4 regions of the Laceyella sacchari genome follow, and region 3 is predicted to be linked to each of the others. Evidence: riboswitches for the same ligand, from Rfam matches in the RefSeq annotation. Region 3 holds a riboswitch; each other region holds the start of a gene.
The links. Region 3 has a riboswitch for S-adenosylmethionine ahead of NYR52_RS13275 (homoserine dehydrogenase). Riboswitches for the same ligand answer to the same signal wherever they lie in the genome.
Positions count from the first base shown of each region.

Region 1: another riboswitch for S-adenosylmethionine. It lies ahead of NYR52_RS04360 (Na+/H+ antiporter NhaC family protein); the one in region 3 lies ahead of NYR52_RS13275 (homoserine dehydrogenase).
Region 2: another riboswitch for S-adenosylmethionine. It lies ahead of NYR52_RS15705 (methionine ABC transporter ATP-binding protein); the one in region 3 lies ahead of NYR52_RS13275 (homoserine dehydrogenase).
Region 4: another riboswitch for S-adenosylmethionine. It lies ahead of NYR52_RS12150 (aminotransferase class I/II-fold pyridoxal phosphate-dependent enzyme); the one in region 3 lies ahead of NYR52_RS13275 (homoserine dehydrogenase).

Region 1 covers NZ_CP103866.1:852,861-860,734, forward strand. The annotation lists gene NYR52_RS04350 (S8 family peptidase) at 1-1,370, opposite strand, end outside; gene NYR52_RS04355 (6-phospho-beta-glucosidase) at 1,787-3,109, shown strand; gene NYR52_RS04360 (Na+/H+ antiporter NhaC family protein) at 3,163-4,482, opposite strand; SAM riboswitch class I at 4,577-4,686, opposite strand; gene NYR52_RS04365 (ATP-dependent helicase) at 5,344-7,209, opposite strand; gene NYR52_RS04370 (ATP-dependent nuclease) at 7,206-7,874, opposite strand, start outside.
Region 2 covers NZ_CP103866.1:3,205,326-3,213,199, reverse strand. The annotation lists gene NYR52_RS15730 (O-antigen ligase family protein) at 1-724, shown strand, start outside; gene NYR52_RS15725 (glycosyltransferase family 4 protein) at 962-2,089, shown strand; gene NYR52_RS15720 (LCP family glycopolymer transferase) at 2,149-3,057, opposite strand; gene NYR52_RS15715 (NAD-dependent epimerase/dehydratase family protein) at 3,328-4,266, shown strand; gene NYR52_RS15710 (sugar transferase) at 4,487-5,131, shown strand; SAM riboswitch class I at 5,646-5,752, shown strand; gene NYR52_RS15705 (methionine ABC transporter ATP-binding protein) at 5,842-6,807, shown strand; gene NYR52_RS15700 (methionine ABC transporter permease) at 6,801-7,457, shown strand; gene NYR52_RS15695 (MetQ/NlpA family ABC transporter substrate-binding protein) at 7,585-7,874, shown strand, end outside.
Region 3 covers NZ_CP103866.1:2,710,387-2,718,260, reverse strand. The annotation lists gene NYR52_RS13285 (MGDG synthase family glycosyltransferase) at 1-383, shown strand, start outside; gene NYR52_RS13280 (fumarylacetoacetate hydrolase family protein) at 482-1,492, shown strand; SAM riboswitch class I at 1,578-1,689, shown strand; gene NYR52_RS13275 (homoserine dehydrogenase) at 1,777-3,093, shown strand; gene rlmD (23S rRNA (uracil(1939)-C(5))-methyltransferase RlmD) at 3,258-4,646, shown strand; gene NYR52_RS13265 (nucleoside recognition domain-containing protein) at 4,682-5,641, shown strand; gene NYR52_RS13260 (GNAT family N-acetyltransferase) at 5,768-6,232, shown strand; gene abc-f (ribosomal protection-like ABC-F family protein) at 6,595-7,874, shown strand, end outside.
Region 4 covers NZ_CP103866.1:2,498,145-2,506,018, reverse strand. The annotation lists gene leuS (leucine--tRNA ligase) at 1-261, shown strand, start outside; gene NYR52_RS12160 (helix-hairpin-helix domain-containing protein) at 420-1,052, shown strand; gene NYR52_RS12155 (ornithine--oxo-acid transaminase) at 1,100-2,293, opposite strand; SAM riboswitch class I at 2,478-2,590, shown strand; gene NYR52_RS12150 (aminotransferase class I/II-fold pyridoxal phosphate-dependent enzyme) at 2,683-3,816, shown strand; gene NYR52_RS12145 (aminotransferase class I/II-fold pyridoxal phosphate-dependent enzyme) at 3,898-5,058, shown strand; gene dcd (dCTP deaminase) at 5,238-5,795, shown strand; gene NYR52_RS12135 (DNA internalization-related competence protein ComEC/Rec2) at 5,945-7,874, shown strand, end outside.

The sequences.
Region 1 (7,874 bases), 1.5 Mb from region 3:
CTCAAGTCAGGCATTACGCCGATCTTGTCAGTAGACGGATTGGCTGATGGCGTACCAAACTGAGGATTGCTCAGGATACTCCGCAAGGTGGCCGGGGAGTAATAACTCTGATATTTGGCATAAGCAGCCCCTTGTACGGCGACAGCTGCACCGGCCACAATGGGTGAAGCGCCGGAAGTTCCATTGAAACTGGTGGTATAACGGTTGGTCTCACCCAGGTTGCCATAGGTGGTATCAATGTTTTCCCCCCAACCGTAGCAATCAATGCGGCTGCCGTAGTTGGAGAATGACAAGCGCTTGTGCACGGTGCCGGAGCTGGCGGCGCCCACCATGATTGCTCCCGAATCACGGAAATCGGGACTGTTGCGGTTTAACACGTATTTTCCCTGACTATCCTTATAAGCGTCCAAGTCATTGGCGCCGTTGCCGGCCGCTTCAACGATCGTAATGCCTCGATCCGTTCCCGTGCGAATGGCGTCAAAGACAGCCGGCTCCACTTCCACGGGCAAATACGTATTGTAGCCTGGCGCGGTTGTTTGAGCTTCCAACAGCAACACATCTCCTGGCTTCATGGTATTGACCGCGCTCAAAATAGCGTCCGCGGTGCTGTATGTGGATTGGGTGCGCCACTGTGACACGACTTTGGCCGTAGCGTTGGGAGTGATGCCGATATCGCCGATGGTATTATCCACCGCCACCACTTCACCCAGCACGGCGGTGCCATGGCTGTGGTACGCTTTGTTCACCCCGGAGATCAGCTGGATTCTTTTGGCGGCCAGATCTTCATGGTTCAATTCCCACCCTTGCTCCAAATCGACAAAAGTGATGCCACTGCCGTCCCCGCCGGCTTTGGTCCAAGCGAAATGAGCGTCTATTCCTTCCGGGGCCGGTTTCAGATATCCTTGGTTGCCCGAGCGAGGGTCGTCTTGGGGAGTGACTGCCGGCGGTTGCACTTGGGTGCCTTCGACATAAGCCAATTCCACCAAGGAAGAACGTTCATACTGCTTGGCTAATTGCTCGGCATCCATCCCTTTGGGAACCGTTACCGCATAATATTGCATCAGATCGGGTCGCGCCTGCTTGGCATGGATCATGTTGTGCAAGCGGTTCGGCTCGATGGAACGGAACAAGCGCTCCATTTTCAAGTTGGGCAGGGAATTGGTTTTATCTTTCGCACGGATCGCTTTTTCCACGCCATCTTGATAGGATGGGACGAGGTGATCTTTGAGTTTGACAACAACCCGTTTTTGGTGCGGGTTTGATTCATTCGCCGTAACCGAAGATTGGCCGCCGCCCATGATGGTGAGGACGGACGCGCACAGCAAGACGGCGGTTGACAGCGACAGCCATTTGAACCTATTTTTTCTCATGATGTTCCCTCTCTCTGATGTGGATTCACGGTGATGAAACACTGGAGTGTGTCTGGCAAAGCAAGTTGGCAGGGAAGAAGCGGCGGAAAAACCTTTTCTCGAGGAGCGCCTCGTCATACGTGAAGCGAATGAGAAAGTGGTTTTGGAGCCGATCAAAAAAGTTTTTACAGCTTATTTACGACTTCTTCATGCAGTAGCCTGCGGGCATAGTGGTGTTGTTAGGTGTATTGAAAACTTGGCTTCTCACCCCCCTAAAAAAATTGCTGATATCGTAATATATTTAATTTTATATCAAATAATTAAATTTATCTATTATTTGAATAGATTGTAAGATTGATTAATTTAGTTGGTTGGCCAAAGGCAAGTGGGATGACTCTGAGAAGAAATATGAAGCGGATGAAAGGGGATGCTGCTGTATGCGTAATGGGCTGAAGATCGCGGTAATCGGCGGGGGTTCAAGCTACACGCCGGAGCTGATTGATGGGCTCATCAAGGGGCAACATGAGTTGCCGGTGAACGAGGTTTGGCTGGTAGATGTGGAAGAAGGGAAAGAAAAGCTTACTATTATTGGGCGTCTAGCCCAGCGCATGGTGTCCAAAGCGGGAGCGCCAATAACGATTCATTGGACATTGGATCGCCAAGCGGCACTCAAAGAAGCTGCTTTCGTCATCACCCAGTTTCGGGTGGGCGGGTTGGCGGCACGGATCAAAGATGAGACGATTCCTTTAAAATATGATGTGATCGGACAAGAGACCAATGGGCCCGGCGGTCTGTTTAAAGCCTTGCGCACCATTCCGGTAATCCTGGACATTTGCGAAGAGATGGAGGAATTGTGTCCGGAGGCTTGGCTGATCAACTTTACCAATCCGGCGGGGATTGTGACAGAAGCGGTGTTGCGGCATAGCCGGATCAACAAAGTGATCGGCTTGTGCAACGGCCCGATCAGCATCAGCAGAGGGATCGCCGCGGCGCTCAATGTGGAGCCAGCACGGGTGCGCATCGACTTCGCCGGTTTGAATCACATGTCCTACGGTTTAAAGACCGCCCTTGATGGAGAAGACATTTCTAGCCGGGTGATTGCTATGCTGGCCGGGCGTGGCGAAGATGGACAGATGATCCGCCAATTGACTGGTGTCGAGTGGGTGCCGGAGTTTGTGGAAGCGCTAGGGGTGATTCCTTGCGGTTATCATCGGTATTATTATCAACCGCGCACCATGCTGGCTGCGATGAAGCGAGAAGCAGCACAAACCGGCACCCGGGCGGAGGTGGTCAAACGGCTGGAGGATGAACTGTTTGCGTTGTACCAAGATCCTAATCTGAACGTCAAACCGAAGCAATTGGAGGGGCGTGGCGGTGCCTATTACAGTGAAGCGGCGGTGCAGTTGATGCGTTCCATCTACACGGATAAGCGGGACATTCAGGTAGTTAACACCCGCAATCAGGGGGCGATTGCCGGCATCCCTGATGAGTCAGCGGTGGAAGTGAGTTGCGTCATCACCAAAGAAGGGCCACGCCCACTCGTGATGGGTGAGTTGCCGGTTGCCGTCCGCGGATTGGTACAACAGATCAAATCATTTGAACGCGTCACTGTCGAAGCCGCAGTGTCAGGCGATTATCGTACTGCGTTGTTGGCGATGGTCATCAATCCGTTGGTGCCTTCGGATGCGATTGCCAAACAGATCTTGGATGAGTTGTTGGAGGCGCATCGGGCTTATTTGCCGCGTTTCTTTGGTGATTGAGGAAGGTTCAAACCAAAAGAAAACCCCACCTTCGTCATGAGGTGGGGTAAATATTATTGGTTGGCCGGCAATGTTGTTTTTTGTACAGCGGGTTGAGCTCCTTTGGCGCGTGGATAGCCGATCAAAATGGAGATAGATGCGCAGACGCCGATCAACAGCGGATAAACATTGTACTGTAAGATGGACAGCGGGGAGATCGAAGCCACACCCGCGGCCACGAGCAGTTGTGGGCCATAGGGGATCAAGCCCTGGATGCAACAAGAGAAAATATCCAACAAACTGGCTGATTTGCGGCGGTCGATCTCATATCGTTCAGCGATTTCTTTGGCCAGTGGCCCGGCAATGATGATGGAGATGGTATTGTTGGCGATGGCCAGATTGGTGGCCGAAACCAAACCGGCAATGCCGAATTCAGCGCCTTTTTTCGAACGGATATTGCGGGTGATCGCCTGCAACAAGAAGTCAATGCCGCCATAGTGACGGATTAATTCCACCATGCCCCCGATCAGGAGAACCAAAATAGAGAGTTCTTGCATTCCGGCAAATCCGTTGCCGATCTCTTTGATGAAGCTCATCACGGTGTATGAACCGTCCACCAGACCGATCGCTCCGGCAAACACAATCCCGCCCGTCAATACGAGCAGCACATTGACGCCGGCCAACGCTGCGATCAATACAGCCAAGTAAGGCAACGTTTTAACCCACACCACTTGGTCGGTGGCGACATGACTTTGTCCGCCCAATGTTAAGAAGGTGAGGAAGGCTACGGTGACCAGTGCGGCGGGCAACACGATGAAAAAGTTCACTTTGAACTTATCTTTCATATTGATGTTTTGCGAGTTGACTGCGGCGATGGTTGTGTCGGAAATGACGGACAAATTATCCCCGAACATAGCACCACCGATCACGGCCGCAATGGCCAATGCCACCGGAATGTCTGTCTGTCCGCTGATGCCGACACCGATGGGCGCCAGAGCTACAATCGTCCCCATGGAAGTTCCCATCGACAGGGAGATAAAGCAGGCAATCACAAACATACCGACGATCAGCAGGTTTTGCGGCAGAATGGAAAGAGCTAAGTTGACGGTGGCGTCGACAGCTCCCATCCCTTTGGCTACTGCCGAAAAAGCGCCGGAGAGCAGAAAAATGATCACCATCAAGATAATGTTGTCGTGTCCTGCTCCACGGCAGAAAAGCGCCGTTTTTTCGTTTAAGGATAAGGAACGGTTCATCAGAAATGCCACACCGGACGCGATCAGGACGGCGACCAACACGGGGAATTTGGTGAAGTCCCCGGTTACAAGTCCGGCGCCGGCGAACAAGGCCAGGAATATGACAAAGGGCAACAATGCCCATGGATTGGCTTGTTTCATGCTTATAACCCCTTTCTGTGGTTTGAACGGAAAACTGAAAAGACCCCTTCTACACACAACAGGAAGAAGAGGTCTTATGGTTATAAGCGCACTCTTCTTATCTGCCAAGCTTATCGCTTGCTGGATTTGGCACAGCACTCTCCATGAGAAGAGTCCGTTGCCGAGGTTTCCCAGGGCCAGTCCCTCCGCCTCTCTTGATAAGAAGACGATCTTCATTATTCCGTTTTTACATGCATACTAACTGCGTGTCGATTTCCCTATGCCATAGTAAAATGATTATATGTAAATGTCAACGATTTGTTGGTTGTCAGGTTTTGGTTGAAAGGGGGGATTCACAATTGACAGGACATCTACGCCAGATATTGGATGAGTTGCGGCTTATAGGGGAAAAACACGGGGTGGGTTAATCAAGTCAGTGATCGTACAGGGAATGTGGATGAAATCGAAGGAGTAAAAGAACTTGCGGATAGTTTGCCCTAGTAAACAATTGAAAAAGGCTCCCTATGGCAGTAGAGAGCCTCGGCCAGCATTACGAGTTTATGTTAGTGGCATGACAGTTTTAGTACTGGCTTAAGTCACGTACAATTCTTTAATGAATACCATAATTCTAGATAATTGTGTTTCATTTAAATAAATAGTGCGCCCTAAAATGACAAAAATTAGATCGGATGCTGAGGTAGAGCATGAACCTTTGTGGAATAACAGTGTTAATGCCAAGATATTATTCGAGAATCAAAATAAGGGAAGTAAGATATAATATTTTCGGCAAATTAAGCTAGTTATTTTTGTCGTGTAAAAACTTCAATGACAATCAAGTATAATATATTACACCCTTATAGTTATTCATCATCAAGCACATATTCAGCGGATTTTGTGGGCAAATCTCTTTACATCTATTTCTTCAAAAAAGCGACTTGGTTGTTTTCTTTGTCTGTCGCGTTGCTGTGCATAAGACATGTACAATTTGCTTTCTGAACGAGTCATTGCGACATAAAGTCCACGCCTCTCTTCAGCCTCATCATACCTTGCGGGAACAATGTCGTCCTCTAGGGCAATAATAAACACAGCCTTATATTCCAAACCCTTGGCCGCGTGGAACGTGGAAATGCCAACTTCATCAATCGAATTTTCTATATAGTTAGATTCATCTTGGAGATCAAGCTCGCCAACCAAATCGATGATGTTTCTTGATCGAGATTTTATCATTTTCTCTTTCAACAATTCTAGATGCCTACTTTGTTCATAAGCGTCGTTCTTTTCAAGCAAAAGCAAGGTACTAATCTTCAATAAGTCGTACAAATCATTATATATCTTGAGATAGCTTTGTGTGTGATTGTACTCTGCACAGAATTTCGCAAACTGCTTTACCGCGTCATCCATCTCATCCTCTGGTGTGATTTCGGTAAGCTTTGTAACCGACAACTTACCCTCAATAAGCTCCTCGTAATGATTTACTGTTTTATTAGAGCGGTAAAGCTTTGAATAGCGAGGAATCAGCGACTCCAAAATCGATTCCAGAATTAAGTCATTTGAAGGCTCTACTATCAATTTTAATGATTCCTTCATCAGATCAGAAAAGAGCTCCACCTTGTTGAAATTCTTTCCGAAATGACGGAACGGTATCTCTTTTTGGATAAACATATCATCGACAATCTTAAGTCCAGGGTGCCTGCTTCGATAAAGTACAATTATTTTCTTATATTCAATCCCCTCCTTGTGAATCTCTTTTATCTTATCGGCTACCCATTCAGCTTCTTGGATGGCTGTGGTGAAGCCTTTTATCTCCAAACAGTCATCAGGCTCCGTCTCACGGCCTAAAAGAGTCTTTTTTTCTCTTTTATCGTTGTGCTCTATTAGCGAGTTTGCCGCGTCCAAGATAATCTGAGGCGAGCGATAATTACGAACCAGTGTAATACTATGTGCATTCAACTGCTCAATGTATTCACCAATAACTGTCGGAAGAGCCCCCCGCCATCCGTATATGGATTGATCATCGTCCGCTACAGCCATTACATTTCTTGCACCTTCGCCTAATAAGCGAATAAGCTCAAGTTGCATACGATTGGTGTCCTGCATCTCGTCAATCAGCAGATAAGGGAAGGCGTTATGATATAACCATAACAGTTCGGAATGATTTTTTAATAGTGTTACCGTAAGTAATATAGCGTCATCAAAGTCAATCATATTATTTTCGCGCAAACGTGTCTCATACTCGACTGCGGCGGACGTAAGACCTATGGTTTTTGTTTTTTCGGTTTTCCTTAAATATTCTCCATAATCAACAGATGAATTCTTCAATTTGCTAATCCAGTTAGCGAATGCGTTTTCTCTCATATTTCTTACATTATTATTCCTTAAAACAGAAAGGATTAGCTTATTTTTTTGTGCAGGAGACACAAAAGTAAAATCTCGCGGAACCTCTATTTTATCTCCATATGCCCTAAGCACGGACTGGCATAAATTGTGGAATGTTCCCAAACGAATACGACGACTGTCGATTCCAAGATTCTGCACTCTTGATCTCATCTCGTTTGCTGCTTTATTGGTAAACGTTATTGCTAGTACCTTCCGAGATGGTGGAACCAAGTCTCTTTCGAACAAATAGGCGATTCTTTGGGTTATAATACGGGTTTTTCCTGTACCCGGACCCGCGAAAACTATGGTATTTCGGTCTATTGTTTCTACCGCTTCAATTTGCTCTTCGTTTAATCCCTCAAGACTTTTCATCTTTCTTGCTCTCCTTCAATATCATCCCAATATCCTGCTAGCTGTATAACGGCGTCGAGTGTGTTTTCGATAAATTTTTCAGTAAAATGATCACTGAACTTCTCCCCGATCAGTCTTCCTGTTGTCCTACCCTTTATTTTTCGAAAAGAATTCGCCAATGTTTCTCTTATTTTCGACTCAACCTCAGAGGTATGGGTAATAACTTCATTTAATATTGGAATCGCTTCCTCTAAACTTTTGTTGTTTTTTCGCATATCACGTAGCTCGTTGGACTTCTCCACATCAGCTTTTTTTATTGCCCCTTTGAGATCTGAAAAAAGATCTTCTTTCCTTTCTGGAGAAAGTACTTCCTCCAAGAACATTATTAACTTATCAATCGGTACATTGTCACAAACATATCCCTCAATGTCTCCCATATTAGGTTTCCGTGGTAATTCATAAACATTGGGGCAGATCTCTTTGATTTCCTTTAACTCTTTTTCGTGGTTTTTATCCTTAGAATCGTAATCAATCACGGTGACACATGGGATACCGAAATTATTTAAAAGCCTGATAAATGCTTTTATGTTTGTTTTTCCACCAGCGTTAATCACGGATACACCAATACGATCCAAGTCATAGTTACTGTCCTTATAAATAAGAGAAAGTCCCAATTCAGGAAATAA
Region 2 (7,874 bases), 490 kb from region 3:
CGCGTTTGCTTTGCCGCTCGCTTCTTTGATGTTGATTATTGGACTGCCGTTTGCAGTTGAAAGGGAGAAGCTGACTAAGAAAAATATCGCCAAAGCTGTGGCCGCTATTGTGGCGGCGGTCATCTTGGCCAATGGCTTGAGCGCGATTTTCTTGTCAGAAGAAGCACGAAATGCGGCAAAAACGAAGCTGTCCAGCACACTTGGATTTTTGCAGGATATTAAGAACAGCGCTTGGCACGTGGAAGATGGAGATACGGGCATTGAAAAAATGGAGACGGGTGAAAGCGCGGGGGTTCGTAAATGGCTGTTGATCAACGGCTTTAAATTCTTGCAACAAAGCCATTACATGGGCATCGGAGCGGGCAATGTGGAGCCGTGGATGGCTAAATACGGCGTCAAGGTGAACAAAGTCAACCTGCACAACTGGTGGGGCGAGGTGTTGGTTAACTTTGGCGTGTTGATCTTTGTGCTCTATATGTCCCTCTATTTTTGGATGTTGTGGCGCTTGTGGAAGCTTGCCAACCGCAAGCATTCGCCATCGTTAAGCCCGATGTTGCGCTGGGCCGCGTACTCCACGATGGCCGCATTGACCGGATATTTCTTCGGTGGGATGGCGCCCAGTTCAGCCATTCATTTTACTCCGATGTGGATCACCTATGGGATAGGACTGGCTGTGATTGCGCTCGGGGAAGCGAAGAAAGCAGAAACGAAAGAATCCGTTTAGATCAGGCAGGAATCGGTTAAAGGTGCCTTTCTTCACAGAGAGGCACCTTTTTTGCATGAATGGGAAAGACCCGATAAATACTACATTTTATTGACATCCCGTCTGACCGAAAGTGACGAACTGAGGAAAAGATCATTGAGAACATATTCATTTGCAACGTTTTTTTGTACTATGTAATTTAGAGAAAAGAGATGGTTGATTCGTGGATATTGGCGTAAATGAAAGGAGTACCTTTTAGTGGCGGCAAAAGTAATGATATTCAGTTCGGTTCATCCATACGACGATTCGCGTATTTATCATAAACAAGCCAAGTCCCTCGCGGAGGAGGGATATCATGTGGAGTTGCATGCCGTGGCCGATTTTGAGGAGCGGCTGGAGCATGGTGTGCGGATTGTCGGCGTCAAGCGGGTGAATAAGAAGTGGAAGCGGCTTATGAACGGTTGGGTGCTTTATCGGCGGGCGCTGAAGAGCGGGGCCGATATCTTTCACTTCCATGATCCGGAGCTGTTGCCATGGGGCGTATTGATCGCCTGGCGGACAGGGTGTCCCGTCATTTATGACTCACATGAGGACTTGCCAAAACAAATCCATACCAAGCCATGGATTCCTGCCGGTGTGCGCGGACCTTTGTCCAAGCTCGTTCACAAGGTGGAAAAGGGGTTGGCCCGCAAGTTGTCGGCGGTGGTGACGGCGACGGAGTCCATTGCGCGCCAGTTTGCAAGTGCCAAACGGACGGAAGTGATTAAAAATTATCCGTTGCCGATGCCCGCCGTGGAGAAGACGGAGGACGAGGGCAACAAGATTTTGTATGTGGGCGGGGTTTCTTATCTGCGCGGTTATCGTGAAATGATTGAGATGATGGATTACATCCCACCAGAATTGCAAGCGGAATTGCACATTATTGGTCCCCTGCAACATATTCGGCCGGAAGATCAGGACGAAGCAATGCTCAAAGAAAAGCGGGTTACCTTGCACGGACGTGTGCCCTTTGAGGATGTGAAGCAGTGGTTGGGCAAGGGCAAAGTGGGATTGGTGTGCCTGCATCCTATCGAGAACTATCGGGAATCCCTGCCGATTAAAATGTTTGAATACATGGCTGCCGGCTTGCCGCTGATCGCGACCGATTTTCCCATGTGGCGTGAGATTGTAGAGAAAAGCGGTTGCGGATTCACCGTTGACGCACTCAATCCGAAAGAGATGGCGGAGAAAGTGACAACCATTTTGAAGGACGAGCAATTGCGCAAGCAGATGAGTGAAGATGGCCGCAAGGCGCATGAAGAAGTGTATAACTGGCATGTGGAAGAACGGAAACTATTGGCCCTTTATGCCGGATTGCTGGGTACGCAAACAGTCACATCAAGTTGAACGAAGCAAGGAACCCCTGTCTACGCATAGACGGGGGTTCCTTCTTGCTTACGCGCGTTTTACTGCCCGACGGGTTGCCAGTCGATGTGCTCTGCCAGTTGGCGGTGAATGCGCTGTTGTTCCTGTTTGCTCACTTGAAAATAGTACACGCCGTTAATTTTGGTGTTTTTCCCATTGATTTCGCAGGAGCGGAATTGCTCTGAGGGCAGATTGGCGTAAAGTCGTTGCAACTTCAGGATGTGAACCGGGGTAATGTCTGTTTTGACATTGGTGCTGAGGTGTTCCAAGACATCATCCAACTGAGTGAGGGAATGGAGGGAAGTGCTTTGATGGATGATGCCGCGAATCAGCTCCTGTTGCCGTTTCATCCTGCCAAAGTCTCCACGGGGGTCACTTTTGCGCATGCGGGCGAAGGCGAGGGACTGATCCCCATTCAATCGCATGATTCCCTGCTTGAACTGGTGTCCGCCAAAGCGAAACGACATGGGGACTTTCACTTCAACGCCTCCCAATTTATTCACGATGTCTTTCAGCCCTTGCATGTTTACCTTGACGTAGCCATCTATCGGTATATGGAGAAACTGCTCCACTGTTTTCCTTGTCAAGTCAATGCCACCGTAGGCGTAACTGTGGTTGATTTTGTCCCGTTTGATCCTTCCAGGGATGTCCACCAGCGTGTCGCGGGGGATGTGGGTTAGCATGATGTTTTTTTGATGAGGGTTGATCGTAGCCACAATGATTGAATCGGCTCGTCCTTGATCCCCCCGGCGTTCATCCACCCCCACAAGCAACAGGGCAACAGGATCTTTGGCGATGTCCACCGCATGGGAACGCAACGCCGATTTGGACAAGGAAGTTGGTTCATACACCCGTTCCGCTGCCGACCAGATGTGGTAACCAAAGTACACGACGCCCCCCATGATTGCCAGCAGTAAAGTGCAAAGCAAGCGCAACAACCATCGTATCACAAGGACGCCCCTTCCGTTTCCAACATTTGGATAGGTATCATTATATGATGTTTCATACATTTGTTCAAATATGTTGCGGCTTAACTTGATAAGATAGGCATAAGGGGCATCTTCATGGCGGAGATCAGAGGCATCCGCTTGGCTTGATTTAGCTTTTTGCAAGCGCTTGACGACCAAATCCGCCACCGCCTCTTTTGCTTTGCAAAATGGATTCGCAGTAGGTTCAAAAAGAAAACAAGTCATCGCGTCTATGAGAGAGGGGTTCATCCAATGAAAGTGTTAGTGACCGGCGGGGCCGGGTTTATTGGCTCCCATATTGTCGATCAGTTGATTGCGCGCGGAGATCAGGTAGTGATTGTGGACAATCTTTCTTCCGGAAAAGAGAGTCAAGTCAACCCGGATGCCGTCTTTTACAACGTAGATATTACCAGTCCTGATTTGCATGCAGTAATGGAGCAGGAGCGGCCTGAGGTGGTTATTCACCAAGCGGCGCAAATCCATGTGAATACCTCTGTGGACAATCCGTCTCTGGATGCCAACATCAATATCTTGGGCTCTATCAATTTGTTGGAGGGTTGCCGTAAGGCTGGTGTAAAGAAAGTGGTCTACGCTTCTTCGGCCGCAGTGTACGGCACGCCTGCTTACCTTCCTGTGGATGAGCGCCATCCGATCGGCCCCTTGTCCGGATATGGCGTTTCCAAATATACGGTGGAGCATTACCTGTCGGTGTACCATCATCTGTACGGCTTGAATTACACCGTTTTGCGCTATGCCAATGTTTACGGTTTGCGCCAAGATCCGCGTGGTGAGGGGGGCGTGATCTCCATCTTCATCGACAAGGTGCTGGGCCGTGAACCGCTTACCATCTTTGGTGATGGTGAACAGACCCGTGACTACATTTATGTCGAGGATATCGCTCGAGCCAACCTCAGTGCGATTGAGCGCGGGGACGGCGAAGTGTTAAATGTGGGAACTGGGGTTAGCACGTCTTTAAATGAAGTGGTTCGCCTCTTTGATGAAATCGCAGGTGTGAAGCATGAGGTGAACTACGGTCCGGATCGGGCGGGAGACATCAAGCACAGCTATTTTAACAATGAAAAAGTGCGTCGGGTGCTCGATTGGGAGCCGCGAGTGAGCCTCAGGGAAGGATTGGCCAAAACTTACGCATATTACCAAGAGGAATATCGTAAAATGGGCAAGGAACAGTAAACACTAATAACGAACCCGCACACCCCATGCTTGAAAGAACGGGCCATGAAGATTTCATTTTTCACAATTCGGCTATTGTCAACGTGGAAAGATTACAGTATACTTGGTAACAGTAATCGGTTTGAAACATTGCTGTAATGTTACTGTCATTTTTGTAAAGTTAGTCGATAGCCGAAAATAATTGTGATTTGATACTATACACAGCAGGAGTGGTTTGCGGATGAGTTCAAAAGTAGCCTACGAGAGCAATTCGCGCGCATTCTCCGGAGAAATGAAAACACCCGCCTCTTTCTATTTGGCATTTAAGCGCGGGTTTGAAATCGTATTTTCCATTGGGTTATTGCTCTTCACTCTACCGGTGCTGATTTTGACGGCAATCGCGATCAAATTGGAATCACCAGGTCCCATCTTCTACAAACAGGAGCGGGTCGGTTTAAACGGCAAAACGTTTAACATCTTCAAATTGCGCTCGATGCGTACGGATGCAGAGAAAAACGGTCCGCAGTGGGCTGCCAAGAATGATCCGCGCGTCACTCGTGTAGGCCAGTTCATCCGCAAAACCCGGATTGACGAACTGCCGCAGTTGATCAACATCCTGCGCGGGGATATGAGTTTGATCGGCCCGCGTCCGGAGCGACCGATGTTCACGGAGCAATTTGACAAAGAGATTCCGGGATTTAAGAAACGGTTGATGGTGAAACCGGGATTGACAGGTTGGGCTCAGGTGAACGGTGGATATGAGGCGACCCCTGCTGAAAAGTTGGAACTGGACTTGGAGTACATCAGAAATCAATCGTTCAAGATGGATTTTCACATTTTGCTCAAAACCGTTTGGATCGTGATCTCCGGAAATGGGGCGCGCTAATGAGAAAACGGGTGGCTTTTGCTTTGATTTAGCAAAAGCCACCCGTTTTTATATACCCATCAGCCTGGTTTTCCAGGGTGTAATCAGTTTGTTAATGGTGCGCCAACGATGTTGCCTCATTTAGAAAATCAACTTTAGGCCGAAGTACAAGAGAAGCCACAATGGGATACTTAAACATGTCGCGTTCAACACACCAAACCAAAACGATTTTCCGACAACCGTGTATTCCATGTTGGGCACCTCCAGCAGTTCAATTTGAGGATCTGTCTTTATTATACGCCAGCGGCCCCTGATTTAGTGGGGAGTAGCCGTATTGTTATCTAAATGTAATCTCGTGGTAAAAATGTGATAAATGTGTGAACCAAAAACGTTTCCTGTAACATTGGAAGGGGATATCGCTCCCGTGTGGATGGTTAAGATTTTCCAGTCATAAATAACGATTGACATAATGTCTTTTATTGTGATAATTTATAACTCAATAGTTGATATGTTAATAATTGAATACAGCAACATTCTCTTATCAAGAGAGGGGTAGGGACCAGGCCCGTTGAACCCTCGGCAACCATCTGACAACCATCAGAAAGGTGCCAATTCCTGCAGATTCGTTCTGACAGATGAGAGAAAGGTGTGTCAATAATAGACGTATCCCTTCTTGCCATCTTCAGAGCAGAGGGATTTTTTTATTGCATAATAAAGGTGGTGAAACCTCAATGATTCAGATTAAAGAAGTCATCAAAACCTATCCGGCGCGCGATGGGGGCTCGGTCGTGACTGCGCTGGACGGGGTGACGTTGACGATCAACCGAGGTGACATCTTCGGCATCGTAGGTTATAGCGGTGCGGGCAAATCGACACTGTTGCGGCTGATCAACGGGCTGGAGATGCCGACAAAGGGTGAAGTCATCGTGGATGGGAAAGAGATTTCCCGTCTGAAAGAGAGAGAATTGCGCCAGGCACGGCAGAAGATCGGCATGATCTTTCAGCACTTTCATTTGCTTTGGTCGCGAACGGTTCGCGAAAATGTGGCTTTTCCGCTAGAAGTGGCAGGGTTGCCGAAAGAACAGATTCGCAAGCGAGTCGATCAGCTTTTGGAGCGGGTAGGACTAGCTGAACGTGCTGACGCATACCCTTCCCAGTTGAGCGGAGGACAAAAACAGCGGGTCGGTATTGCACGGGCTTTGGCCAATGAGCCGGATATCCTTTTGTGCGATGAAGCGACATCAGCACTAGATCCAGAAACCACGGCATCCATTTTGCAACTGCTCAAGGAGATTCATCGGGAGATGGGGATCACCTTGGTATTAATCACGCATGAAATGAGTGTGGTACGGCAGATTTGCAACAAGATGGCAGTGATGGAAAACGGCCGGGTCGTGGAAACGGGCATGGTCTCCTCCATCTTTAGCCAACCACAACAGGCGTTGACCAAACAGTTTGTCAAAGAGCTGCAGCCAAGTATCCAAGACGATGACACATCAGGGGAAGTGGTTGAATTGCCGCTTGCTGATGCAGATAAGTTGGTGACATTGGCTAAAAAGCATGGAATTCGGTTCAGTGTTGTCAGCGGAGCCATTGCGGGAGAACAGGATGACCGCTTGCGCGTCAGAGTTGATGGGACAGAGGAGCAAGTGCTGGCCGTGCGCCAAGTGTTGAATGGAGGTGAACGGGCATGTTGACCGGCATTGATTGGAATCAAGTGTCCGTCGCGCTGGGGGAAACCTTGTATATGGTGAGCATATCCACTTTGTTCACCGCGCTTCTGGGAATTCCTCTGGGTGTGATGCTTACCGTCTCGGATCGCGGTTATTTTTGGGAGAATGTATGGGTGCAACGAACATTGGGCACGATTGTGAATATCTTCCGCGCTGTACCGTTTATTGTCCTTGTCCTTTTCTTATTTCCTGTCGCGGAGTTTTTGGTGGGAACCACGCTCGGACCCACAGCAGCAACTGTGCCTTTGATCGCTGGTGCGGCACCTTTTTACGCCAGAATGGTGGAGACCGCTTTAAGGGAAATTGACCGTGGGGTGATTGAAGCGGCGCAAGCGATGGGGACTTCCCGTTTGCACATTATCTGGAAAGTGCTGTTGCCAGAAGCGATGCCGGCCATTGTCTCCGGATTAACCGTCACTTGCGTATCCTTGATTAGCTTTTCGGCGATGGCAGGGATTGTTGGCGGAGGTGGTTTGGGAGATGCTGCGTTTAGGTACGGTTTCCAATCGTTCAATGATGGCATGTTGTATATTTGCGGCTTGCTGTTGGTTGTGATGGTACAGCTCATTCAAATGGTAGGGGATTGGTTGGTTCGTCGGTTGGACAAACGGTGAATAGAGGGTAAGAGCCGGAATTGAAGCGGGAATTCCCCGTGTCAGGGCAAATAGACGTGACATAATCCGTCTAATCCGATCGATTTTATTAAATAAGTTGATGCATGGGAGGATGGCAATGATGAAAATAAAAAGATGGATTGCGGCAGGTTTGGTCGCATTGGTGGCCGCGTTTGGCGTGGGTTGCGGAAAGAAAGATGAATCAGCAGTGTTGACGGTGGGGGCGTCGCCCATTCCACATGAGGAAATTCTGAAGTTTGTTCAGCCGGAATTGGAAAAGCAGGGAGTGGAGTTGAAGATCCAAGCGTTCCAAGATTATGTGTTGCCGAATAAAAGTGTGGAAGAAGGGCAGATCGACGCCAATTTCTTTCAACACATTCCTTGGATGGAAGCCACCAACAAAGAAAAAGGGTATCA
Region 3 (7,874 bases):
TGACTCAACAGTTTGTTGCACCGCACATACGGATTGAGGGGTATCGCACCGATGTACCCTTATGGATGTCCGCCGCCGACCTTTTGATCACCAAGCCGGGTGGGGTGACCATCACCGAGGCTATTGCTAAACAGTTGCCGATGCTGTTGTTTGAAGCTTTCCCGGGTCAGGAAGAAGCTAATCAGCAATATCTCTTGCATCATCGCGTCGCCATGATTACGCGTCCGTCAACCATTCGCCTGCAAGTCTCCAAACTGCTCGATTCACCGTTGCAATTGGGGCGGATGCGCGAACGGTTTGAGGTACTGATGTCATCAGACGCGTGTCAGAGAATCGTCAAAGAGACATGCAATGCCAAAGCTCCCATTTTACAGACTTTGTAATGAAGTCTGTTTTTTTATGCGCCGTAGGATGAATCATTTCGCCGCTTGCTAAACGATTCAAAGTTGGAATATTGTAAAAAGGAGGGGAGGGAAAGTGGATGAAGTTGGTTACTTATATGGTTAAAGTGGATGAACTCAATATTCAATCACAAGATGGGATGCTGGCCCGTTTGGGCTGGGTGCGGGACGGGCATGTGATCGATGTCGGGCTGGCACAGCAGTGCATGGAGTTGGAGCAAAACCTCGTCTTTCCTTACCGTCTCGCCACCGACATGCTTACGTATTTGCAACGGGGTGAACAGGAACGCGACTTTCTGCAACAACTGGATCAAGCATTGGGGCAGAGAGATTGGTTGCGCTTGCAAGTGGAAGGGGAACCGGTGGCATTGGCTCTGGCCGAAGTGGATTTATTTGCGCCGATTGCGACACCGAGTAGCCTGCGCGATTTCTACGCCTTTGAAGAACATGTGCGGACATGCCGCCAAAAGCGGGGATTGGACATGGTACCGCAGTGGTATGAAATCCCCGTTTTTTATTTTTCCAACCATCAAGCAGTGATTGGCCCGGAAGCGCCTGTGAAAAAACCGGCGTACACCAATCAGCTGGACTATGAATTGGAGATTGCCTGTGTCATCGGCAAAAGGGGTAAGAACATCAAGCGCGAAGAGGCTCTTGCCCATATCGCAGGCTTCATGATTATGAATGATTGGAGTGCTCGCGACGCCCAACTGCAAGAGGTGGCGGTCGGGCTTGGGCCGGCGAAAGGGAAAGACTTCGCTACTTCGCTTGGCCCCTGGTTGGTGACGACAGATGAATTGGAAGATTGTCGCGATGGAGAGCACTGGTCGCTTACGATGCGCGCGCGTGTTAATGGCCGTGAGCTATCCAAAGGGAATACCAAAGAGTTGCATTGGACCTTCGCGCAAATGATTGAACGGGCGTCTGCTGAGTGTGAATTGGTACCAGGAGACGTGATCGGATCAGGCACGGTGGGCACAGGTTGCTTGTTGGAGTTGGGTGAGGAAGTCCACCCTTATCTCCAACCAGGAGATGTGGTAGAATTGGAGATCGACCGCTTGGGATTGTTGCGCAACACGATTGTGGAATGACATTTTCTTTTTAATAATTGACAAGTATCCTCGGTTAGCCCATAATAAATTAAAATATTGGAAAAACGATATCGGTTGTACGACTTTCTTATCCAGAGTGGCGGAGGGACTGGCCCGATGAAGCCCGGCAACCTCGGTATATCCTTACCGGAAGGTGCCAAATCCTGCAGTGCCCATGTTGCACTGAGAGATAAGAAGAATGGTTTCGTCGTGTGCAAAAACCCTCTTCTTATCTAGAAGAGGGTTTTTTCTATATTCAAACACAATCATTTGGAGGGATTGGGATGGAACAGGTGCGAGTGGCACTGTTGGGCTTGGGTACGGTAGGCACCGGCGTGTGGAAGATGATTCAAAGCAACCAAGACGTGATCGCCCGGCGCACGGGCATGTGGGTAACGGTGGAGGCCATCTTGGTGCGCGATATCAACAAAGAACGCCAAGTGGAAGGAACGCAATCGTTGTTGACCAACTGTTTTGACGAAGTGCTGGCCCGCGAGGTAGATGTAGTTATCGAAGTGATGGGAGGCGTCGAACCGACCCGTGATTATTTGCGGCGGGCAATGGAAAACGGTTGTCACGTTGTGTCCGCCAACAAGGAATTGTTGGCCCGCCATGGGGAAGAATTGCGCGCATGGGCAAAGCAGTTTGGTGTGAAGTTGGCTTATGAAGCCAGTGTGGGCGGTGGAATTCCGATTATCGGCACGGTTTCCCATTTCCTGAAGGCCAATCGCATATGCAAAGTTTCTGGCATATTAAATGGTACAACCAACTTCATTCTAACCAAAATGAAGGACGAAGGTCGTACGTATGAGGACATATTGATAGAAGCGCAGCAAAAGGGATATGCTGAAGCGGACCCGACGGCAGATGTTGAGGGAATCGATGCTGCTCATAAACTGTCGATTCTCTCGCGCCTCGCTTTTGATGTGCATGTGCCTGTCGATCAGATTCAGCGGGTGGGCATCACACAGATCTCCCCGATCGAATTGGAGTTGGCCGATCAGCTTGGCTTTGCGGTTAAATTGCTTGCTTCCGCTGAACAATACGGTGAAAACGGCCCAGTGTCCTGCTCGGTATCCCCTACCTTGTTGCCGTTGTCCCATCCCTTGTCCAATGTGAACGATGTGTACAATGCTGTGCATGTAGAGGGAGACTTTGTTCAGGACCTTACGCTGATCGGCCAGGGGGCGGGTGAGAAGCCGACTGCCAGCGCTGTGGTGGAGGATTTGTGCAACTTGTGGCGGTTGGCGGGACAGACCGCCGGCAAAGCGGCTCCCCGCGCATTGTTATTGGAGAGTGCGGATGGAGATGGTTCACGCTTTCATCTCTTGTCTTATCCGTCCGTGCAAGCATCGGCTGCCCAAGTGGTCGGGCACCTGGAGCGGGCAGGTCTACCGGTACAGGCATGGAAGGCGACGCAAGAGGGAGAAACAACGTGGTTAGCGTTGATCGCCAACGGATGGAAGCAAGGGCAAGCGGATTGTTTGTTGCGTGAGCGGAGCTTGGCAGTGACTTGGCATGCAAACCGTCCCGTTGTGGGCGGAGGGGTTCCATGGAGCTCCAAGGCAGTGCCGTTGGCTAAAGCGGCGGGCGGCCAGTGAACAGGCAGAAGGCTCCTGCTGTTTAAAGCTTTTGGTTTTTTCTTTATTCCGGCGGCCACCAATGGCCGTCTTTTTTTGGAATCACCTGCCCGTCAGACCTGCGTTTTCAAATTGTTTCGGGTACAATAGGATAAGCGCATTTATTAAGGAAAGGAAAACGGCAGATGAACAAGTCAACCAAGCAAGCAAAACAGATTCGCTTGAAGCGGGGAGAGGTGATCCAGCTTCCCATCCGCCGCATCGGCATCAATGGCGAGGGTATAGGCCACTACCAAAAGCAAGTCGTTTTTGTGGAAGGCGCTGTACCGGGTGAAATCGTGGTTGCCCGTGTGGTACAAGTGGAACCCAAATTTGCCAAAGCCCAATTGCTGAAAGTGAAGAAAAAATCAGCTTATCGGGTGGAACCGCCGTGTCCGGTGTATCGGGAGTGCGGTGGGTGCCAATTGCAGCACATTGACCGCCGGATGCAGAAGCGCTTGAAGCGGGAGTTGGTTGCCGAGAGTTTCGCCAGGTACGCTGGTTTGCGAGATGTGCCGATCGGCGAGACTGTCACCATGGATGAACCGTGGTCGTATCGCAACAAGGCGCAATTTCCTTTACGGCGCGTGGGCGGTCAAGTCTCTATGGGCATGTTTTCCGCCGCTTCTCACCAATTGGTTGATGCGAGTGCATGCATGGTGCAACACCCTAAGCTGAACGAAGCCCTTTATAAAGCCAAGCGACTGGTGGAGGAGTTGGGGGTGGATATCTATGATGAGCGGAAACATCGCGGCACACTCAGGCATTTGGTGGGGCGGATTGCTTTCGCCACGGAAGAAATCCAGTTGGTGTTGGTCACCCGGACAAAATCATTTCCCGAAGAAGAAGCTTTTGTGCGTGAAGTGACCCGAAGGCTACCTCAAGTGAAAAGCGTAGTGCTGAACTACAATCCAGATAAAACTTCGCTTGTATTTGGAGAAGAGTCCCGGCTGTTGTGGGGGAATGAGAAGCTGATTGAGCGATTGGGAGAGTTGACGTTTGCGTTATCTGCCCGGGCCTTCTTTCAGCTCAATCCCGTCCAGACCGTCCGGCTGTATGACGCGGTCAAACGAGCAGCTCGCCTGACAGGGACAGAAACTGTGATTGACGCCTATTGCGGAGCAGGAACCATCGGCTTGTGGTTGGCGTCTGGAGCGAAGCGTGTCATCGGCATGGATACAGTACCTGAAGCTGTTGCCGATGCCAAGGAGAACGCCAAGTTGAATGGTATCGCCCATGCCGAATATTACGTGGGTGCGGCAGAAACGCTTTTGCCCAAGTGGATCAAAGAAGGGTTGCGGCCAGATGTTATCGTGGTAGATCCGCCGCGGACCGGATTGGGACAGCCTCTGTTGCAGGCTCTGATGCGGACAAAGGTGCCGCGCTTGGTATATGTTTCTTGCAATCCAGCGACGTTGGCCAAAGATTGTGCGCAGTTGTTGAAGAGCGGGTATCGGGTTGCAGGGATTGAACCGTTTGATATGTTTCCACAGACAGCGCATGTGGAAGCCGTGTGTGAATTGGTGCAGACATAAATGAATAGCAAAACAGAAAGAGCGGGTGGGAGAAGATGAACCGTAGCGTGGATTGGAAGAAGGGGATGCGCGCTGGCCTTAAAACATCGTGGGAGTTGAGCAAAATCGTTCTTCCCATTGCAATTGTCATTCAGGTGGCTAAGCAGACGCCCGTGTTGGAATGGGTGACGGAACGCATTGCTCCCTTTATGTCTGTGTTTGGATTGAGTGGGGAAGCGGCGATTCCGCTGGTGTTGGGCAATGTGTTAAATCTTTATGCCGCATTAGGGGCTATGCAGGCGGTTGACTTGACGGTGAAGCAAGCGTTTATCTTGGCGGTCATGCTTAGCTTCTCACACAACATGTTTATCGAATCGGCGGTTTGTCGCCGGGTGGGTGTGGCGACATGGGCCGTGATCACTGTGCGGATGGGACTGGCAGTGGTCTCGGCCTTGATCATCAACTGGACGTGGGCCGGTGGCGGAGAACCGATCACACAAGGAGTGTTGGCGCCAGTTGAGCATGCCCGTGCCGACGGCTGGGTGGATATCTTGCTGACGGCCCTCTACGCATCGGCCGAAGGTGTATTGCAACTGGTGGTGATTGTGCTGCCGTTGATGGTCGTTTTGCAGGCCCTCAAGGATGTCGGTTTTCTGGATCGGGTGGCGCAGTGGATTATGCCGCTGCTCAAACCTTTGTCGATTTCCGGGCATGGAGCGATTGCGATGGCCACGGGGTTGTTTGCTGGCTTGTTTCTGGGGGCGGGTCTTATCATTCAAGAGGCGGAAGAGCGCAATTTTTCCAAGCGTGATATGACATTGATTATGATTTTTTTGGCCGCTTGTCATGCGGTCGTTGAGGATACCTTGATTTTTGTCCCACTTGGAATTCCGGTCATTTACCTGTTGTTGATCCGATTGCTGGCTGCGATCGCCGTCACACTGGTTGTCGCACGCCTTTTAGTGAATTCCGGAGAAGAGCCCTTAGGGCAGCGGATGCAAAGACAGGTGCATTGAAATTGATGATTGGGTATTTTTCTACATTTTATAAATGTTTAGCAGGGTTAATCTATATAAAAGTCGAATAAAATCATTTAATATTCTAGTGGTTTGGTGCAATGACATGAAAGGGATGAACATGACATGGAACTCGTTTTTCGCACGATTAAACCTGCTGATGCACCTGTGTTAAAGGAATTCTTGGAGTTGGCGATGGAGTTTTATGGAAACGAACGTGAACAAATGATGGATCATTATCTCGCAGATTGGGGAAAACGGGTGGATATCGGCTTTATCGTTTTATTAAAGAAAGAAAAAAAGCCGATTGGTGCAGTATGGTTCCGCCAATTCACACAAGACCGCCCGGGGCTCGCTTTTCTTGATGAGAAGACGCCAGAGCTGATTGCGGCTGTTTCGCCAGAGTATCGCAATCAAGGGATTGGGCGCTACCTGATTACCCGGTTGGTTAATCAAGCCCGCATGGAGGGCTTTCAGGCACTTTCGGTTGCCGTGCATAAGGATAACCCGGTGCTCGGCTTATACGAGCGGCTCAGCTTTCAAGTTGAGCGCGAAGATGGGTCTCTCAAGGTGTTGCGGTTGACGCTTTAGCCTTGAAACTCCTGGGCGCATTGTTTTTTACCGTTTTTGCTTCGGTAAGGTTTGCCTTTTGCCCGATCGTCTTGCAGTTCGTTGACCGAGTGCGTTTGGGAGGGTTATAATAAATGACAAATTGAAGGAAAGGAACGGTATGCGAACAATGGACAATGTATCTCGCTAATCGAAACCAATCATTGAGGAATCAATTACTCAGTGTTTTCGGAGCGGGATTCGTCTGTCCATTTTTCGTTATTGCACGAGCATCACTGGCGCGTTGCTTGGCTGGTTTATACCTGTCAAGTGATGGGCTTTTCGTGTATGCCGTTAAACGGATATGGCATGAATCCTCTCTGAGAACGAAGGGAGGATTTTTTTTGTTTTTGCTAGAAGCGGCAAATGTGAATAAGTGGTTGGGTGAGCGGTTGTTATTCTCATTGGATGAATTGAAGGTACAAGCCGGTGAAAAAATCGGCATCGTCGGTTTGAACGGCGCTGGCAAAACGACGCTTTTGCGCACATTGGCCGGGGAAGAGCCCGCCGACGAAGGACGGATTGTGCGGCACGGTTCGGTGGCCTGGATCAAACAACTGGTCAGCGACAGCGAAATGCCGCTGAGCGGGGGTGAACAGGTGCGCGAGCAGATTAAACGGGCCTTTTCAAAGCAAGCCTCGCTTTTGTTAGCGGATGAGCCGACTTCTCACCTCGATTTGGCCGGGGTCAAGTGGCTGGAGAAAGAGTTGCGGTCGACAGACCGTGCCGTCCTGCTGATCTCACATGACCGGGCGCTGTTGGATGCGGTTTGCGGTAAGATTCTGGAGATTGAACAGGGAGTGTGCACACTGTATCCGGGCAACTACTCCTTTTACCGCGAAGAAAAGGAACGGCGTCGCGCCTTTGCCCAAGCGGAGTATAATCAGTACGTGGCCGAGAAAAAACGGTTGCAAGCGGCGATTCGTGAAGTGAAAGAACGGTCGCGGAGGATGATGAAGCCGCCGAAGGGGATGAGCGTGTCCGAAGCACGTATGGGAAAAGATTATCGAGGGACGAAGCAGGGAAAAGTGGCGGGACGCGCGAAAGCGCTCGAATCGCGGTTGGCCCGCTTGGAAGAGAAAGAAAAGCCGCGCGAGTTGCCGCATGTGCAATTTGATGCCAGCCATCACCATCCCATCGGAAGCAAGGTGGTGTTGCGACTGGAGCAAGTCGGCAAACCAGGCCTGTTTGCACCGTTGCGGTGTGCGATTCCGACGGGAGCGAAGGTGGGCGTGATTGGTGCCAATGGTGCGGGCAAATCGACATTGCTTCAGTTGCTGGTTTCCCGCGCGCCTGGGGTTGCCTGGGCCTCGGCGGCGAAAATCGGTTTTTTCCAGCAACAACTCAATGTGTTGGATGAAAGAAAATCGATTTTGGAGAATGTGCGGATATCCAGCCGGTATGATGAGACCATGATCCGCACGGTACTTGCTCGGCTGTTGTTTCGCCGTGAGGAGGTGCACAAGCCGGTGAGCGTGCTCAGCGGCGGCGAGCGGGTGAAGGCGGCGCTGGCCAAAGTGTTTTTGAGCGAGTCCAATGTGTTGGTGTTGGATGAACCGACCAATTTCTTGGATCTGTTTGCGCGCGAGGAGTTGGAACGGGTGCTTAAAAGTTATCCGGGAAC
Region 4 (7,874 bases), 210 kb from region 3:
TCGATGGGGAAAGAAGGCAGCGTGCACCGCGTAAACTGGCCCACCTACGATGAACGGGCCTTGGTGCTGGACGAGGTGGAAATCGCTGTGCAGATCAATGGCAAGGTGCGGGACAAGTTAGTCGTTGCAACCGATGCCAGCCGAGAGGAAGTAGAAAAGCAGGCGTTGGAAACCGAGCGCATCCAAGCGTTGATCGAGGGAAAAACGGTACGCAAAGTGATTGTGGTGCCTGGTAAACTGGTAAATATCGTAGCAAATTAAGGCGGATGTAGCCAAATAAGAGGCTCCGTTCCCGGTATATGGGGGCGGAGTCTTTTGTCGTTCTGGCAGCACACAGTGGGGTATCAGCCCTATTGTGCAAATGGAGAGAAACAGGTATAGTGTGGGTAATTGGAAAAAAATGTCGGAGCGTGAAGGCGATGGTTTACTGGGGTTGGACACCGAGGGAGAAGGGCTTGGCGATTGCGTTGGCGGGGGTTGTGTTGACGGTGGGGGCAGTCTGGCTGTTTGGACAGGAAGAGCGTCCTGACAGGCAGGAATGGATGGAATACCCTGTTCAGGGCAATCCGCCCGTGACCGAAAGACCTGCGGCGAACATGAGCAAGCAAGTGAGTAAGAATGCGATCATCATCGATGTGAAAGGAGCAGTGCATAAGCCAGGCATTTATCATTTTAATACGGAGGCGAGAGTGTATGAGGCGCTGGAGCGCGCTGGTGGGGCGCGAGACGAGGCTGATCTGGGACGGGTAAATTTAGCTGAGCCGCTCCGGGATGGGATGGTGTTATACATTCCTAAACAAGGGGAGCAGGGGACACCGTTTATGGAAATGGCGATGGCAAACTCCGCAGATGCCAGCGGGAAGATCAATGTGAACACCGCGACGGTAGAAGAGTTGGACAAGCTAAACGGAATCGGTCCCAGTAAAGCGGAAGCTATCGTCCGCTACCGCGAAGAACACGGGCCGTTCCAATCGGTGGAAGACATCGCGCAGGTGCCCGGCATCGGTGCGAAGACAGTGGAGAAATTTCGCGAACAGATCACAGTGCATTAAAGGAAAAAGCGATCCAGACAAACTGGATCGCTTAATAAGTAACGCGCTTATTTGGACATGATTTTGCGCACTTTTTCCAGCGCGAGATCCAACTCTTCTTTCGTGATGGTGAGCGGAGGCGCAAACCGGATGGTGTTGTCGTGGGTTTCTTTGCAGAGCAACCCTTCTTTCATCAGTGCTTCACAGTATGGACGTGCTTTCTCATACAGTTCCATGCCGATGAAGAGGCCCTTGCCGCGTACTTCTTTGATAATCGGGTTTTCGATTTTCTTCAATTCGGTGATGAAGTATTCACCCAACTCACGAGAACGGGTGGTGAGATCATCTTCCACCAGAACATCGAGGGCGGCGATGGACACAGCACAAGCGAGTGGGTTGCCGCCGAAAGTGGAGCCGTGCGAACCCGGATCGAAGACGCCCAAGATTTCTCTGTCAGCAGCGACTGCGGAAATCGGCATAACTCCGCCGCCCAATGCTTTACCCATAATGTACATGTCCGGCTTCACGCCTTCCCAATCGCAGGCGAAGAGCTGGCCTGTCCGCCCGAAACCGGTTTGTACTTCATCGGCGATGAAGAGGACATTGTGTTCTTTACAGATTTCCAAGGCTTGGCGCAGGAAGCCCTCCGGTGGAACGATGACTCCCGCTTCCCCTTGGATCGGCTCCAACATGAAGGCAGCCGTGTTTGGGGTGATAGCCGCTTTAAGCGCTTCCAAATCGCCATAAGGGATCACTTTAAAGCCGGGTGTGAGCGGACCGAATCCACGTTGGTATTCTTCGTTGGAAGACAGCGAAACAGCGGTGATGGTGCGGCCATGGAAGTTATCTTCACAAACGATGATTTCTGCTTGGTTGTCGGCTACTTTTTTCACATCGTAAGCCCAGCGCCGAGCTGCTTTGATAGCCGTCTCAACAGCTTCCGCACCCGTGTTCATGGGCAGAACCATTTCTTTGCCGGTCAGCTCAGCGACTTTCTCATAAAACGTGCCCAATTGGTCGTTATGGAAGGCGCGGGAAGTAAGCGTCACTTTGTCTGCTTGATCCTTCAACGCTTGGATGAGTCGCGGATGACGGTGACCATGGTTGAGCGCAGAGTAAGCACTTAACATATCCATGTAACGATTGCCATCGGCGTCTTCCACCCACACGCCTTCTGCTTTGGAGATGACGATTGGCAGGGGATGGTAGTTTTTCGCTCCGTATTTATCCGTGAGTTCAATCACTGCTTGGTTTTTGGACATGGATGATGAACCTCCCTTGTAATTTACCCAATTAACATCATTTTAGGTAATAAAGTGCGCGAAATCAATGAAATGTATACTATTTCACTGTTGCGCATAAATAACAGACTTGACGGATAAAAAAGGAGTGGGTATAATCACCTTATCATTAAATATGCAAACGTAATAAACATTCATATTGTTTCTCTTATCAAGAGCGGCGGAGGGACTGGCCCGATGAAGCCCGGCAACCTCGGTGAGATGGTATCACCGGAAGGTGCCAAATCCTGCAGAACAAAAAGTTCTGAGAGATAAGAGGAGACGGTCCGTCCGCGCGCGCAAACCTCTTCTCTTGTCGAGAAGGGGTTTTTTGTTTGCCAAATTTCCGCATCAAAGGAGAGGACACACCGATGAGAATGGAAACAGCGTTGGCGCAAATCGGGAACAAACAGGAACGGAATACAGGAGCAGTGAACTATCCGGTCTACTTTTCGACGGCATATGAGCATGTTGACGGAGTGAGCACTGGATATGATTATTCACGGGCTTCCAATCCGACGCGAGACGTGCTAGAGGAAAGTATCGCCCGATTGGAAGAGGGGGACGGCGGATTTGCGTGCAGTTCGGGAATGGCAGCGATCCACACGTTGATGGGTTTGTTTAGCCAGGGGGATCACTTGATCGTTTCGTTGGATCTGTACGGTGGAACGTACCGGCTGTTTGAGAAGGTGATGACACGGTACGGTTGTTCCTTTTCTTATGTGGATATGCGGAACTTGGCGGATATTGAGCGGTTCATTCAGCCTAATACCAAAGCGATCTTCATCGAGTCGCCCACCAATCCGTTGATGAGTGTGACAGATGTTGCCGCGGTCTGCCGGCTGGCTAAGGAACGAGGACTGATCACCATCGTGGACAATACGTTTATGACGCCTTTTTTACATCGACCCCTTACGTTGGGAGCGGATATCGTTATTCACAGCGCCACCAAATACCTGGGTGGGCACAATGACGTGTTGGCCGGGTTGATCGTGACCAAGGGTGAGGAACTGACGGAACGGGTCGCCTTTTTGCAGAAAGCGATTGGCGCGGTGTTATCTCCATTGGATTGTTGGTTGTTGATCAGAGGGATGAAAACCTTGGCGCTCCGCATGAGGCAACATGAGGCCAACGCCCAAGCGATTGCTGCTTATTTAGAGCGCCATCCGGCCGTTGACGCAGTATATTACCCCGCGCTGGACTCTCGAAGCAAAACCTTGCTCACTGAGCAGGCGGACGGGTTCGGCGGGATGTTGTCATTCCGCTTGAAGCGCAAAGAGTGGGTGCATCCGGTTCTCAACAATTTGAAGATTATTACTTTTGCGGAAAGCCTGGGGGGCGTGGAAAGCTTGATTACCTATCCGGCCACGCAAACCCATGCCGACATTCCGGTGGAAATCAGGGAGCAAACAGGTGTCTGTGACCGCTTGTTGCGCTTGTCAGTGGGGATTGAACATCAAGAGGACTTGATTGCCGATTTGGCACAAGCCTTACCGCAAGAGTAAGCACGAAATCCGGTTCCGCTGCGGGAGCTTTTACACACAGCCAAACGAGTGCGGTAAGTTAAAGAAAGGGATGAGGATGAGATGAGGTTTGACACAAAGTTGTTGCACAATGGGAATGAGATCTGTTCAGTTACGGGTGCGTCGAGCATTCCGATCTACCAAGCTTCCACGTTTCACCAATTTTCAATCGACCAACCAGGAGAATTTGATTACGCCCGTTCGGGAAATCCGACCCGTCAGGCGTTGGAAGCGACGATCGCCCATCTGGAAGGCGGGTGTAGGGGATTTGCGTTTGCTTCCGGGATGGCGGCGATTTCCACCGTATTTCTCCTTTTCTCACGTGGAGATCATCTGGTGGTTTCTCAGGATGTATATGGTGGCACCTATCGCGTGTTGACCAACGTATTTGAGCGGATGGGAATTGAGACGAGTTTCGTGGACACGACGGATTTGGAACAGGTGATGCAAGCGATCAAGCCTAACACCAGAGCGCTGTATATTGAGACGCCGTCCAACCCGCTGTTGAAAGTGACCGATCTTCGGGGAGTCGTCAACATCGCCCAAGCGCATGGTCTCCTCACGATTGTGGACAATACCTTCCTCACCCCGTATTATCAGCGCCCATTGGAATTGGGCGCCGATATTGTCATCCACAGCGCGACCAAATTCATCGGGGGCCACAGTGATGTGATCGCTGGATTGGTTGCAGTCAAAGACCGAGAATTGGCGGAGTCATTAGCGCAACTGCAAAACGCATTTGGCGCAGTGCTAGGCGCTCATGATGCTTGGCTGGTGATGAGAGGGATCAAAACGTTGAAGGCGAGAATGGAACTGTCGACAAGAAGTGCGGAAAAAGTGGCCTTGTGGCTGCAACAGCATCCCGATGTGGAGCGGGTGTATTATACCGGCCTGCCGTCGCATGAAGGCCACTTTGTACAGGACGCGCAAGCCAGTGGGCACGGGGCTGTCCTCTCCTTTGATCTTGGCGATGGAGATAAGGTGCGCCAATTTTTACAACGCGTCAAATTGCCGATCGTGGCGGTCAGCCTAGGTGCGGTAGAATCGATTTTGTCTTATCCGGCGCTGATGTCCCATGCCTCCATGCCACCGGAAGTCCGGTTAAAACATGGGATTACGGATGGACTGTTGCGGTTGTCGGTCGGTCTGGAAAGCGCCGACGATCTGATTGAAGACCTGGCACAAGCAATGTCTTTTAGCGTGTCGGTAGCCGTGGGGAGATAGCACACGCAGGAACTAAATATTCATGCGTGACAAGTCGCTTCTGGGGAAAGGTTCACTGTTTTTACCCACACATGCCCTCGACCGCAGTCTAATGCCTCCTAACACAGGGGGCGCTTTTCTTTTCGCCTAATTTATGTACAATAATAAAGAACGATCCAGCAGAGAAGGAGTTATCCAAAATGACAATCAAATCGGATAAATGGATACGGATGATGGCGAGAGAACGGAAGATGATCGAACCATTTATCGATCGCAATGTGGGAAAGGGGGAGGCCGTCAGCTTCGGCTTGTCCAGTTACGGATATGACCTCAGGGTGGCGAATGAGTACAAGATTTTCCACAATGCGTTAAATTCGGTGATTGATCCCAAAGAAATCAGTTCCGATTCCTTCGTGGACTTTCAAGGAGAGGTATGTATTATTCCGCCGAACTCGTTTGCTTTGGCCCGGTCGGTGGAGTATTTCCGCATTCCCGAAAACGTGCTGGCAATTTGCGTTGGCAAATCCACCTACGCGCGTTGCGGCATTATCACCAACGTCACCCCGTTGGAACCGGGCTGGGAGGGATATGTGACATTGGAGATCTCCAACACGACTCCCCTGCCGGCGAAAATATATTCCAATGAAGGATTGTGCCAAATCCTGTTCTTGGAAAGCGATGAAGCGTGCGAAGTTTCTTATGGGCATAAACAAGGAAAATACCAAGGCCAAACGGGTATTACGTTGCCGAAAGTGTAAAGCTTCAGATCGTGCGAAGGAAAAAGCCGCATTGCCGGCAAGAGAACACTCATGTGCGACATGGGTGTTTTTTTGTTGAAATCTGTTGGAAAAAGAAGGGAATGAGCGTGGCGCGGGAAGAAAGAACTGGGCGAAAAGGAGGTGGGAGAATGAAACGGCCTTTGGTGGTGTTAAGTTTGGCGTGGGTGCTCGGCTACTTCGTACATGGATGGTGTCGACTCCCCGCCACAGTCTACCTGCTCGCCGCGCCGGTCGCACTGCTGGGTGGCGGATGGGCGTATTACCAATGGCGGAAAGGGGTTTTTATCACCTTGCTATTGGTAGGCGTGTGCGTGGCAGGAGGGCGGATCGCATGGGTGGAGGGGCATGCGGTGTCGGCACTTTCGCCACTGATCGGGGCATCCGCTGAGTCCTCCCGATCCTTGCCGGTGGTAGGCAAAGTCACCTCCCTGCCTGAACGTGATGGAGATCGCCTCATGTTTGTGCTCGATGTGGAGCGGTTGCGCGTGGGTGGGAAGTGGCGACATTTGCTGCAACGGGAACCGGTGCAAGTCACGCTAACTTTGTCCGATCCCAGCCAGTGGCGGAGAGCTTTGCAGATCAAACCCCAGCAGACGGTAGCGATGCCACTCACTTTTCAACGTCCGCCCTTGCCGCGCAATCCGGGGGCCTTTGATTACAGGGAGTACTTGGCACGGCGCGGCATTCACTGGTTGGCTGAAGGAAAGTCGCTGTCCAAATTCCGTCTGTTGGCCGTTAGCAAATACCACCCCTTGTATTGGATGGGCGGAGTGCGGAACTGGGCAAGTGAAACCGTGAAACGAATTTATCCGGAGCAGACAAGCGGTGTGATGCGGGGCATTTTGCTGGGCGAGAGAAAAGCGGTTCCCGAACGGATTGAACAGGATTACGCTACCCTTGGCATCATCCATGTCTTGTCCATTTCTGGTTTGCATGTCAGTGTGTTGCTCGCAGTCGGATATTGGGGATTGAAGCGGCTTGGCATGACCCGGGAAAAAGCGGCAGGCACAGTCATGGCTCTGCTTCCGTTATACGTTATCCTGACCGGTATGGGCGCCCCTGTGATCCGGGCGGCTTTGACAGCTGGAATGGTTTTGCTCGCTACCCTTTTGCGTCGCCAGCAAGATGTGCTATCTTTCTTGGCCCTTTCATTTTTGCTCCAATGTGGCTGGAATCCGCATGTATTGGAAGAAGCAGGTTTTCAATTGACCTATGCCATCACCGCTGCATTGGTCATTGGGACGGGGAGTCTGGGTGATGCCCTTCCTCTTCCATGGGCTTGGGCGCGACAAGCATTAGCGGGAATGCTGATTGCTCAAGGGGTTTCGTTGCCGTTTGCACTGGTTCATTTTCATGAATATTCGCTTCTGTCGGGTGTCGCCAATCTATTGTTTGTGCCCATTGTCAGCTTAGTGGTGACGCCCTTGGGGATGGTTTCGGTGTTGTTGGCGGCAGTTTGGGAAACGGGCGCCCGTGCGTTGGCCGAGATGGTTACGCTTTGCCTGTATATCGTGGATGGGGGCGTTGGCATGCTGGCGCAGTTGACCCCATTGCATCGCTTGTGGCAAACCCCGCCGGGTTGGTGGCTGATGGCATACGCATTGGCGAGTTGGTATCTTTTTGCTGCATGGTGTGGGGCATTTCGCAATTATAGCGGCGCGCATCGCGTCTATGGGTGGATTTGCTGGATCGGCTTGCTCTTTATCGCCGCAAGCATAAAAATAGGGAGCGATACGACGCGCATCACATTTCTGGATGTGGGTCAAGGAGATTGTGCGGTGGTTGAAGCGAAATCAGGTCAGGTGATTGTAATTGACGGCGGCGGGCGCGATGTGCGGGATAGGGAGGCTTCCTTTGATGCCGGCAGGAGAGTAGTGGTTCCTTTTCTTAAATTCCGAGGCATCAACCAGATTGATACATTGGTGATGACCCACGGCGACTTAGATCACATCGGCGGGGTGAAGGCCATTGTGGAGCGCATACCGGTCAAGCGGGTGGTGCGCAATCCCTCCCCCATCCAATCTCCCATGGAGCGCGAAGTGATGACAGCGATCCGTC